2 regions of the Micromonospora sp. NPDC048907 genome follow, and region 1 is predicted to be linked to the other one. Evidence: riboswitches for the same ligand, from Rfam matches in the RefSeq annotation. Region 1 holds a riboswitch; the other holds the start of a gene.
What was found. Region 1 has a riboswitch for ZMP and ZTP ahead of ACZ6PY_RS16670 (glycine hydroxymethyltransferase). Riboswitches for the same ligand answer to the same signal wherever they lie in the genome.

Region 1 (4,185 bases):
TACTCCTCGTACGGCCAGGGTGTGGTGGACGTGACGGCGCCGGGTGGCGACACCCGGTACCGGACGCAGGGTGCGCGCTCGACCACCACCGACGCCATCCTGTCGACCACCTTCAACACCGCCACCCGCACCAACGGGTGGGGGTACAAGCAGGGCACCTCGATGTCCGGCCCGCACGCCACCGGCGTCGCGGCGCTGGCCCTGTCGGCGCACCCGGGGATGACCCCGGGCCAGCTGGCGTCGTTCCTGGAGCGCACGTCGGTCGCGCGGTCCTGCCCGGCGGGCGTCTACAACCCGGTCCCGCTGCTGGGTGACGCCTACGACGCGACCTGCTCCGGCGGTGCGCGCAACTCGTTCTACGGCGCCGGCATGGTCGACGCGTTCAACGTGGTCAGGTAGCGGCAGCGCCATCGGTGGGGCCCGGCGACGAGTCGCCGGGCCCCACTCGTTTGTCCTGGTGGGGACGGGGGTACGGGGGCGACATCAACCGACTCTAGGAGGTACCCCCGGTGTCCACCGACGCGATCGTCCTGCTCAAGGAGGACCACAAGGAGATGCGCCGCCTGTTCAAGGCCTTCCAGGACGCCGAGGAGGGTCCGGCGGGCGAGCGGCAGAAGCTGGTGCGGCAGATCATCGAGGCCCTGACGGTGCACACCTACCTGGAGAACGAGGTGATGTACCCGGAGGTCCGCAAGCTCGTGCCGGACGTCGAGGACGACATCCTGGAGTCGTACGAGGAGCACCACGTCGCCGACGTGCTCTGCTTCGAGCTGTTCACCATGGACGCCGACGACGAGCGCTACAACGCCAAGACGACGGTGCTGATCGAGAACGTGCTGCACCACGTCGAGGAGGAGGAGCAGGAGTGGTTCCCCAAGGTCCGCGAGGCGCTCGGCCGTAACCAGCTCCAGGAGATCGGCCAGCGCATGATCGACCTGCGCCCGAAGGCCCCGAAGACGCCGACCGCCCCGAAGGCGCTGAAGAAGTCGCTCGACGCCGTCGTCGCCTGACCTCGGCTTCACCGGACGGCGGGACCCGGCCGGGGCCGGGTCCCGCCGCCGTGTACGCGGGTCAGCTGCCCGAGCCGGGCTCGGCCATCTTCCGGTGCTGCTCCGCCTTCAGCCGGTCCGGAACGATCTTGCCGGCGGCGGTCTGCAGCTTGTTGACGAACGAGCCGGCCGCCACCTTGTGCTCCCCCTTCATGAGGGCCTCGAAGGCGTCCTCGGCCACCGCGCGCGGGTCGTCCTTCTTCCCCTGGCCCACCCGGGTGTCCTCCATGTGGGCCCGCTCGAAGAACTCGGTGTCGGTGGGGCCGGGCATCAGCGAGGTGACCGTGACCCCGCTGTCCTTCAGCTCGTTGCGCAGCCCCTCGGCGAAGGACTGCACGAACGACTTCGAGGCGTTGTAGACGAGCTGGAACGGCCCCGGCATGGTCGAGGCGATCGACGAGGTGAACAGCACCCGCCCCCGCCCCCGCTCCACCATGCCCGGCAGCAGCCGCTTGGCCAGGTGCACGGTCGACCGCACGTTCAGGTCGACGATGTTCAGCTCGTCGCTCAGGTCGGTGCCGCCCACGAAGCTCCCGCCCGCGCCCCGGCCGGCGTTCAGCGCCAGGGCGTCCACCGGGCGGCCCAGCTCCGTCACGACCCGCGCCAACTGCTCCACCCCGTCGGGCGTGGCCAGGTCCACCTGCACCGGGTACGCCTCGGGGCCGCTGTCGCGGCGCAGGTTCCGCGCCGCCGTGGCGATCCCCGGGTCCTCGGCGGCGACCACCACGTCGTAGCCGTGCTCGGTGAACTGGGCGGCCAACTCGTACCCGATGCCGCTGGACGCGCCGGTCACCACGGCGAGCGGACGGTCGGTGGTCGGTGTGCTCATCCTCGGGTCTCCCTCCCTGGACGCGGGCCGCGTGGCCGGGCCCCTCCCCCGGGGGTTTGCCCAGCCCCGGGCCGCCCAACCCCGCCGGCACGCGGCGGAGGTGCACCCGCCCGGCTCCGGCGCACCCGGTAGGATCGGCGCGGGCCGTGACTGGCGCGTGGGGATGGAGAACCATCGGGAAGCGGTCCCGTCATGAGGACGCACGCCGAGCGCCTGGGCCTTCCGCACGTCACCTGGAGGTCGCATGTCGCTGAACGCCGAGTCCACCGCCTTCCGCAGTGCGCTGGAGGTGATCCGCGCCGTCGAGCCGCGGGTGGCGGACGCCATCGGGGCCGAACTGGCCGACCAGCGCGAGTCGCTCAAGCTCATCGCCAGCGAGAACTACGCCTCCCCGGCCACCCTGCTGGCCATGGGCAACTGGTTCAGCGACAAGTACGCGGAGGGCACCATCGGCCGCCGCTTCTACGCCGGCTGCCAGAACGTCGACACCGTCGAGGCGCTCGCCGCGGAGCACGCCAAGGAGCTGTTCGGCGCGGCCCACGCGTACGTGCAGCCGCACTCCGGCATCGACGCCAACCTGGTCGCCTTCTGGGCGATCCTGGCCGACCGGGTCGAGTCGCCGGCCCTGAAGAAGGCCCAGGTGCGCCAGGTCAACGACCTCACCGAGGCGGACTGGTTCGCGCTGCGACGGGAGCTGGGCAACCAGCGGATGCTGGGCATGTCGCTGGACGCCGGCGGCCACCTCACCCACGGCTTCCGGCCGAATATCTCCGGCAAGATGTTCGACCAGCGCAGCTACGGCACCGACCCGGCCACCGGCCTGATCGACTACGACAAGGTCGCCGAGGCGGCCCGCGAGTTCAGGCCGCTGATCCTGGTGGCCGGCTACTCGGCGTACCCCCGGAAGGTCAACTTCCGGATCATGCGGGAGATCGCGGACTCGGTCGGCGCCACCTTCATGGTCGACATGGCGCACTTCGCGGGCCTCGTCGCCGGCAAGGTCTTCACCGGCGACTTCGACCCGGTGCCGCACGCGCACATCGTCACCACGACCACCCACAAGTCGCTGCGCGGCCCGCGCGGCGGCATGGTGCTCTGCGGCCCGGAGCTGGCCGACCAGGTCGACCGGGGCTGCCCCATGGTGCTCGGCGGCCCGCTGCCGCACGTGATGGCCGCCAAGGCCGTCGCCCTGGCCGAGGCCCGCCGCCCCGACTTCGCCGGCTACGCCCAGCGGATCGTCGACAACGCCCAGGCGCTCGCCGAGGGGCTGCTGCGCCGGGGCGCGAAGCTGGTCACCGGCGGCACCGACAACCACCTGGTGCTCATCGACGTCACCGGCTACGGGCTCACCGGCCGGCAGGCCGAGCAGGCGCTGCTCGACTCCGGGATCGTGACCAACCGCAACGCCGTCCCGCAGGACCCGAACGGCGCCTGGTACACCTCCGGCATCCGCATCGGCACCCCGGCGCTGACCACCCGCGGCCTCGGCGGCACCGAGATGGACACGACCGCCGAGCTGATCCACACCGTGCTCAGCCAGACCACGCCGGGCGCGAACGCGGACGGCACCCCGTCCAAGGCCAAGTACGTCCTCGACCCGGCCCTGGCCGAAACGGTCAGCAAGCAGGCCAGCGACCTGCTGAGCGGCTTCCCGCTCTACCCGGCGGTGGACCTGGGCTGACCCCACCACGCAACCCCGACGCCCCGCCCGGCCCCCGGCCGAGCGGGGCGTCCGGCACTCCCCACCCCACCCCACCCCACCCCACCCCACCCCCGCCGCCGCCCCGCCCTCTCCGCGTTGATCATGAAGTTAGCGCCAACGGAAAGCGCGTTCCATGGCGCTAACTTCATGATCAACGGGGTGGGCCGGGGTGCGGGGTGGGTTGGGCGCGGGGTGGGTTGGGCGCCGGGTGGGGGGTCAGGTGGTGCGGTGGCGGAGGGTGTGCAGGCGGTGGAGGACGGTGGTGCCGCCGCGGCCGAAGTGGTCGTGCAGGGCGCGGTACTCGGCGTACAGCTCGTCGTAGGCGTCGGCGCGGGCCGGGTCCGGGTGCCAGGTCTCGCGGATCGCCGCGCCCATCACCGCCGACGCGCTCTCCACGTCCGGGTACGCCCCGGCGGCCACCGCCGCGTGGACGGCCGCGCCCAGCGCCGCCGGGTGCGCGGCGTCCACCACGTGCAGCGGGCGGCGCAGCACGTCGGCGTAGATGCGCAGGAGCAGCCGGTTGGCGGTGAGCCCGCCGGCGGCGGTCAGCTCGTCGACGGGTACGCCGGCGGCCTCGAAGGCCTCGACCACGGTGCGGGCGCCGA
Region 2 (4,185 bases), 460 kb from region 1:
CACCCCCGGCGCGCCCAGCAGCAACGCCGGCAACAGCAACAGGCCACCGCCGCCCACCACGGCGTCCACCCAGCCCGCCAGAGCCGACGCGGTCAACAGGGTCGTCAGCGACACAGGATCCACGGGCCGCCATTCTGCCCACCCCCGGCACCCCGACGGGTGGGCGTGTGGCCAGCCTCACCGCAGCTCAACGCCCCCGCAGCCGCCGCAACCACAACCCCAACGACGCCACCGCCACGAACACCAGCATCGAACACAGCAACGCCTTCAGCACCGGGCAAGCCTGCCACGCGGACGTAGGGTGTGCAGGTGCGCCTGGCCACCTTCAACCTGCTGCACGGCCGGTCCCTCACCGACGGACTCGTCGACCCCGACCGGCTCGCCGCCGCCGTCACCGCACTCGACGCCGACGTCCTCGCCCTGCAGGAGGTCGACCGCGACCAGACCCGCAGCGGCCGCCTCGACCTCACCGCCATCGCCGCCCGCGCCCTCGACGCCCCCGAACACCACTTCGCCGCCGCCGTCGTCGGCACCCCCGGCGAACAGTTCCGCCCCCTCACCCACGACGACGACGGCCACGGCGAACCCCTCTACGGCGTCGGCCTCGTCAGCCGCCACCCGGTCCGCTCCTGGCAGGTCACCCGACTGCGACCCGCCCCCGTCCGCTCACCCATCTACGTCCCCGGCCCCGGCGGCGGGCTCGTCCTGCTCCGCGACGAACCCCGCGTCGTCCTCGCCGCCGTCCTGGACACCCCGCACGGGCCGCTCACCGTCGCCGCCACCCACCTGTCCTTCGTACCCGGCTGGAACATGCTGCAACTGCGCCGCGTCGTGCGCGCCCTCCGCGCGCTGCCCGCCCCGCGGATCCTCCTCGGCGACCTCAACCTGCCCGCCGGACCCGCCGCCCTGCTCACCCGCTGGCGGCCCCTGGGCCGGCTGCCCACCTACCCGGCCGGGCAACCCCGGGTGCAGCTCGACCACATCCTCGCCGACCGGCGCGGCCTCGACCGGCTGCCCCCAGTTACCGCCGTGGACACCCCCCTGTCCACCATCTCCGACCACCGGCCGCTCATCGTCGACCTCGGCTGACCGGCCCGGCCGTCAGCCCAGCCCGGACGCCCGCTCCGCCGCGCGCACCGCGTTGCGGAACAACATCGCCACCGTCGTCGGACCCACCCCGCCGACCCGCGGCGTGATCGCCCCCGCCACCTCGGCACACGACTCGTCCACGTCCGGCAGCAGCCGCCGCCCCTCGTACCGCACGCCACCGCCGACCACCACACCACCCGGGCGCACGTGCTCCGGCTGGATGATCCCCGGCACCCCGGCCGCCGCCACCAGAATGTCCGCCCGCCGCGTGTACCGCGACCAGTCCGGCACACCCGTGTGCACCACCGTCACCGCCGCGTTCGCCGTCGGCCGCTTCTGCGCCAGCAACATCGCCAACGGCCGGCCCAGCGTGGCGCCCCGACCCAGGATCACCACCTCCCGGCCCGCCACCGGCACCCCGTGGAACGCCAGCAACGCCTCGATCCCCGCCGGCGTGCACGGCAACGGACCCGGCAACCCCAACGCCAACCGGCCCATGTTCACCGGATGCATCCCGTCCACGTCCTTGTCCGGGTCCAGCTCCGCCAGCGCCCGGTCATAGTCCAGGTGACCCGGAATCGGATACTGCACCAGCACCCCGTGCACGGCCTTGTCCGCGTTGAAATCCGCCAGCACCGCATGCAGATCCGCCTGCGACGCCGACGCCCGCAGATGCACGTGCGGCGACACGAAACCCAGCTCCGCCGCCTGCCGCTGCTTGATCCGGATGTAACCCGCGCTCGCGTCGTCGTCACCCACCAGCACCGTCGCCAACGCCGGCGTCACCCCCGCCGCGCGCAACGCCACCACCGACTCGGCGACCGCCGCCAACACCTGCGCCGCCACCGGCGCACCCGGCAGCAACCGCGCCGTCGTCGTACCCGAAGAAGACATGCCGCACCCCGCCCACGGAGGCCCAGGCGGTCGACCCCCGCGCCGAGCTCCCCGATGGTTGCCCATCCCCGTGCCGCCAGTCGCGTTCACCCCTCAGCCTGCCACAGCCCGCTCCACGACCGCATCCGCCACCGCCTGCCACCGCGGCAACGACCCCACCAGCGCCGCCGCCCGCCGCCGCCGCTCCGCCACCGACCCCACCCGAAGATCCGCCAACACCGCCTCGAACGCCGGCCGCCGCACCCGCTCCCGCCCCGGCGCGTCCACCGCCAGCACCGCATGACACCGCGCGTACGTCACCACCACCCAGAACATCGCCTCCCGATGCGCGCCCGCCGCCACCAGCTCCGCGCTCCCGTCCAGCACCACCGGCCGCCCCGCCGCCGACAGATCCGCCACGAACGGAAACGGGGTACGCGCCACCCGCGCCGCCTCGTCGAACGTCACCGCCAACCCCGCCAGGTGCTCCCGCACCCGACCCGGACCCACCCCACCGCCGTCCAACGACGCCAGCAACTCCTCGTACCGGTCGGCGAACCCGTACCCGGCCAACACCTCCCGCGCCCGCACGTACCGCCGCCGCACCGTCGGATCCCGCAACCCCGCCACCGCCGGCAACACCGCCAGCAGCGACGTCGGAAACACCCACGCCAGCACCTGCTCCGGCACCGACGCCCGCCCGTCCAGCCGCGCCAACCCGCCCTCGATCCGCCGCCGCACCCCGGCACACCGACGACGCACCCACACCGGATCCGCGAACCCCGCCGCCACCCGCTCCCGGATCACCGCCAGCCGCCCCGACGGGTCCGCGATCACCGCGTCCGCCCGGAACATCGGCGCGAACACCCACGACCCCAGCACGTCCGCCGGCGACCCCAACTCCGCCCACGTCAGCGACGACACCTCCAACAGCACCCCCCGGTGAACGAACTTGCCCACCTTCGCCGCCGGGACGTCCCGCACCAGCAGCACGTCCACATCCGACGACGGCGCCAGCACCGCCTCATCCGGCAGACCCACCGTCGACCCCGAGAAGAACGCACCCCCGATCGACGCGTCCCGGCGCATCTCCGCCCGCACCCAGTCGACCGCCACCGCCCGCGCGCCACCAACCCGCACCGCCCGGATCCTGCCACCACGGCCCGCGCCCGGCGCGCCCCTCACACCCCGACGGCCAGCCGCCCCAACCGGCCCGGCTCCGCCACCACCTCGACCGCCACGATCACGTCACCGGCCACCTGGAACGTCAGGACCGTCAGCAGCCGCCCCCGCGGCGCCACCACGATCGCCGCCGCCCCGTCGACCAGCCCCACCCGGGCATCGGGCGCCCGCTGCGAGAACAGCAGCGCCTGCCGGGCGACGACACCGGCACCGCGCAGCCGCACCGGGCCGGGGGATCCGGCCGCGACGGCGTCCGCGCTCACCGTCACCTCCGGATGCAGCACCGCGAGCAGCGCTCCGAAATCACCGGCGCGCGCCGCCGCGAGGAACGCCTCGACCAGCTCACGCTGCCGAACCGGATCCCCGTCCGGCAGCTCCGCCGCACGAACCCGGCGGCGCCCGCGACTGGCCAGCATCTTCGTCGCGTCGCTCGACCGGCCGAGGATCGACGCGATCTCCGGATACGACACACCGAACAGATCGTGCAGCACGAACGCCAGCCGCTCGGCCGGCGTCAACGTGTCCAGCACCACCAGCAGCGCCAGAAGCGATGCGCCTCGAAGTCCTCCACCGTTACCCTCCCGCCGCGCCGTCCGTCATAACCCTGACGGAACAGACCCGCCGTCCGTAACAGAGGAGCAACCATGGCCGCGGTGGAATCCACCATCGAGATCGCCCGCCCCCCGCACCACGTCTTCGCCTACGCCACCGACCCGTCCCGGTTCGCCGAGTGGCAGGACGACGTGGTCCGCGTACAGGTCGGCGACGACGCCGAATTCACCACCACCCGCCGCATCAACGGCACCGACCGCGCCATGCGTCAACGGATCACCCGCAACGACCCCCCGCACCGCTGGGCCGCCCAGGGAATCGACGGGCCGGTCCGCGCACACGCCACCATCACCGTCGAACCCCTCGACGACGGCACCCGGTCCCGCGTCACCTTCACCCTCGACTTCGAAGGTCACGGCATCGGCGTCGCCCTGCTGCCCCTGGTACGCCGGCAGTCCCGACGCGCTGCGCCGGTCAGCTACCAGAAGC

Region 2: another riboswitch for ZMP and ZTP. It lies ahead of ACZ6PY_RS14525 (bifunctional 5,10-methylenetetrahydrofolate dehydrogenase/5,10-methenyltetrahydrofolate cyclohydrolase); the one in region 1 lies ahead of ACZ6PY_RS16670 (glycine hydroxymethyltransferase).

The regions. Positions count from the first base shown of each region.
Region 1 covers NZ_JBVJHI010000004.1:580,624-584,808, forward strand. The annotation lists gene ACZ6PY_RS16655 (S8 family peptidase) at 1-399, shown strand, start outside; gene ACZ6PY_RS16660 (hemerythrin domain-containing protein) at 510-1,010, shown strand; gene ACZ6PY_RS16665 (SDR family NAD(P)-dependent oxidoreductase) at 1,072-1,878, opposite strand; ZMP/ZTP riboswitch at 2,015-2,104, shown strand; gene ACZ6PY_RS16670 (glycine hydroxymethyltransferase) at 2,123-3,559, shown strand; gene ACZ6PY_RS16675 (ribulokinase) at 3,797-4,185, opposite strand, start outside.
Region 2 covers NZ_JBVJHI010000004.1:120,206-124,390, reverse strand. The annotation lists gene ACZ6PY_RS14535 (sulfite exporter TauE/SafE family protein) at 1-123, opposite strand, end outside; gene ACZ6PY_RS14530 (endonuclease/exonuclease/phosphatase family protein) at 310-1,089, shown strand; gene ACZ6PY_RS14525 (bifunctional 5,10-methylenetetrahydrofolate dehydrogenase/5,10-methenyltetrahydrofolate cyclohydrolase) at 1,102-1,983, opposite strand; ZMP/ZTP riboswitch at 1,997-2,077, opposite strand; gene ACZ6PY_RS14520 (hypothetical protein) at 2,077-3,102, opposite strand; gene ACZ6PY_RS14515 (sigma factor-like helix-turn-helix DNA-binding protein) at 3,144-3,677, opposite strand; gene ACZ6PY_RS14510 (SRPBCC family protein) at 3,789-4,185, shown strand, end outside.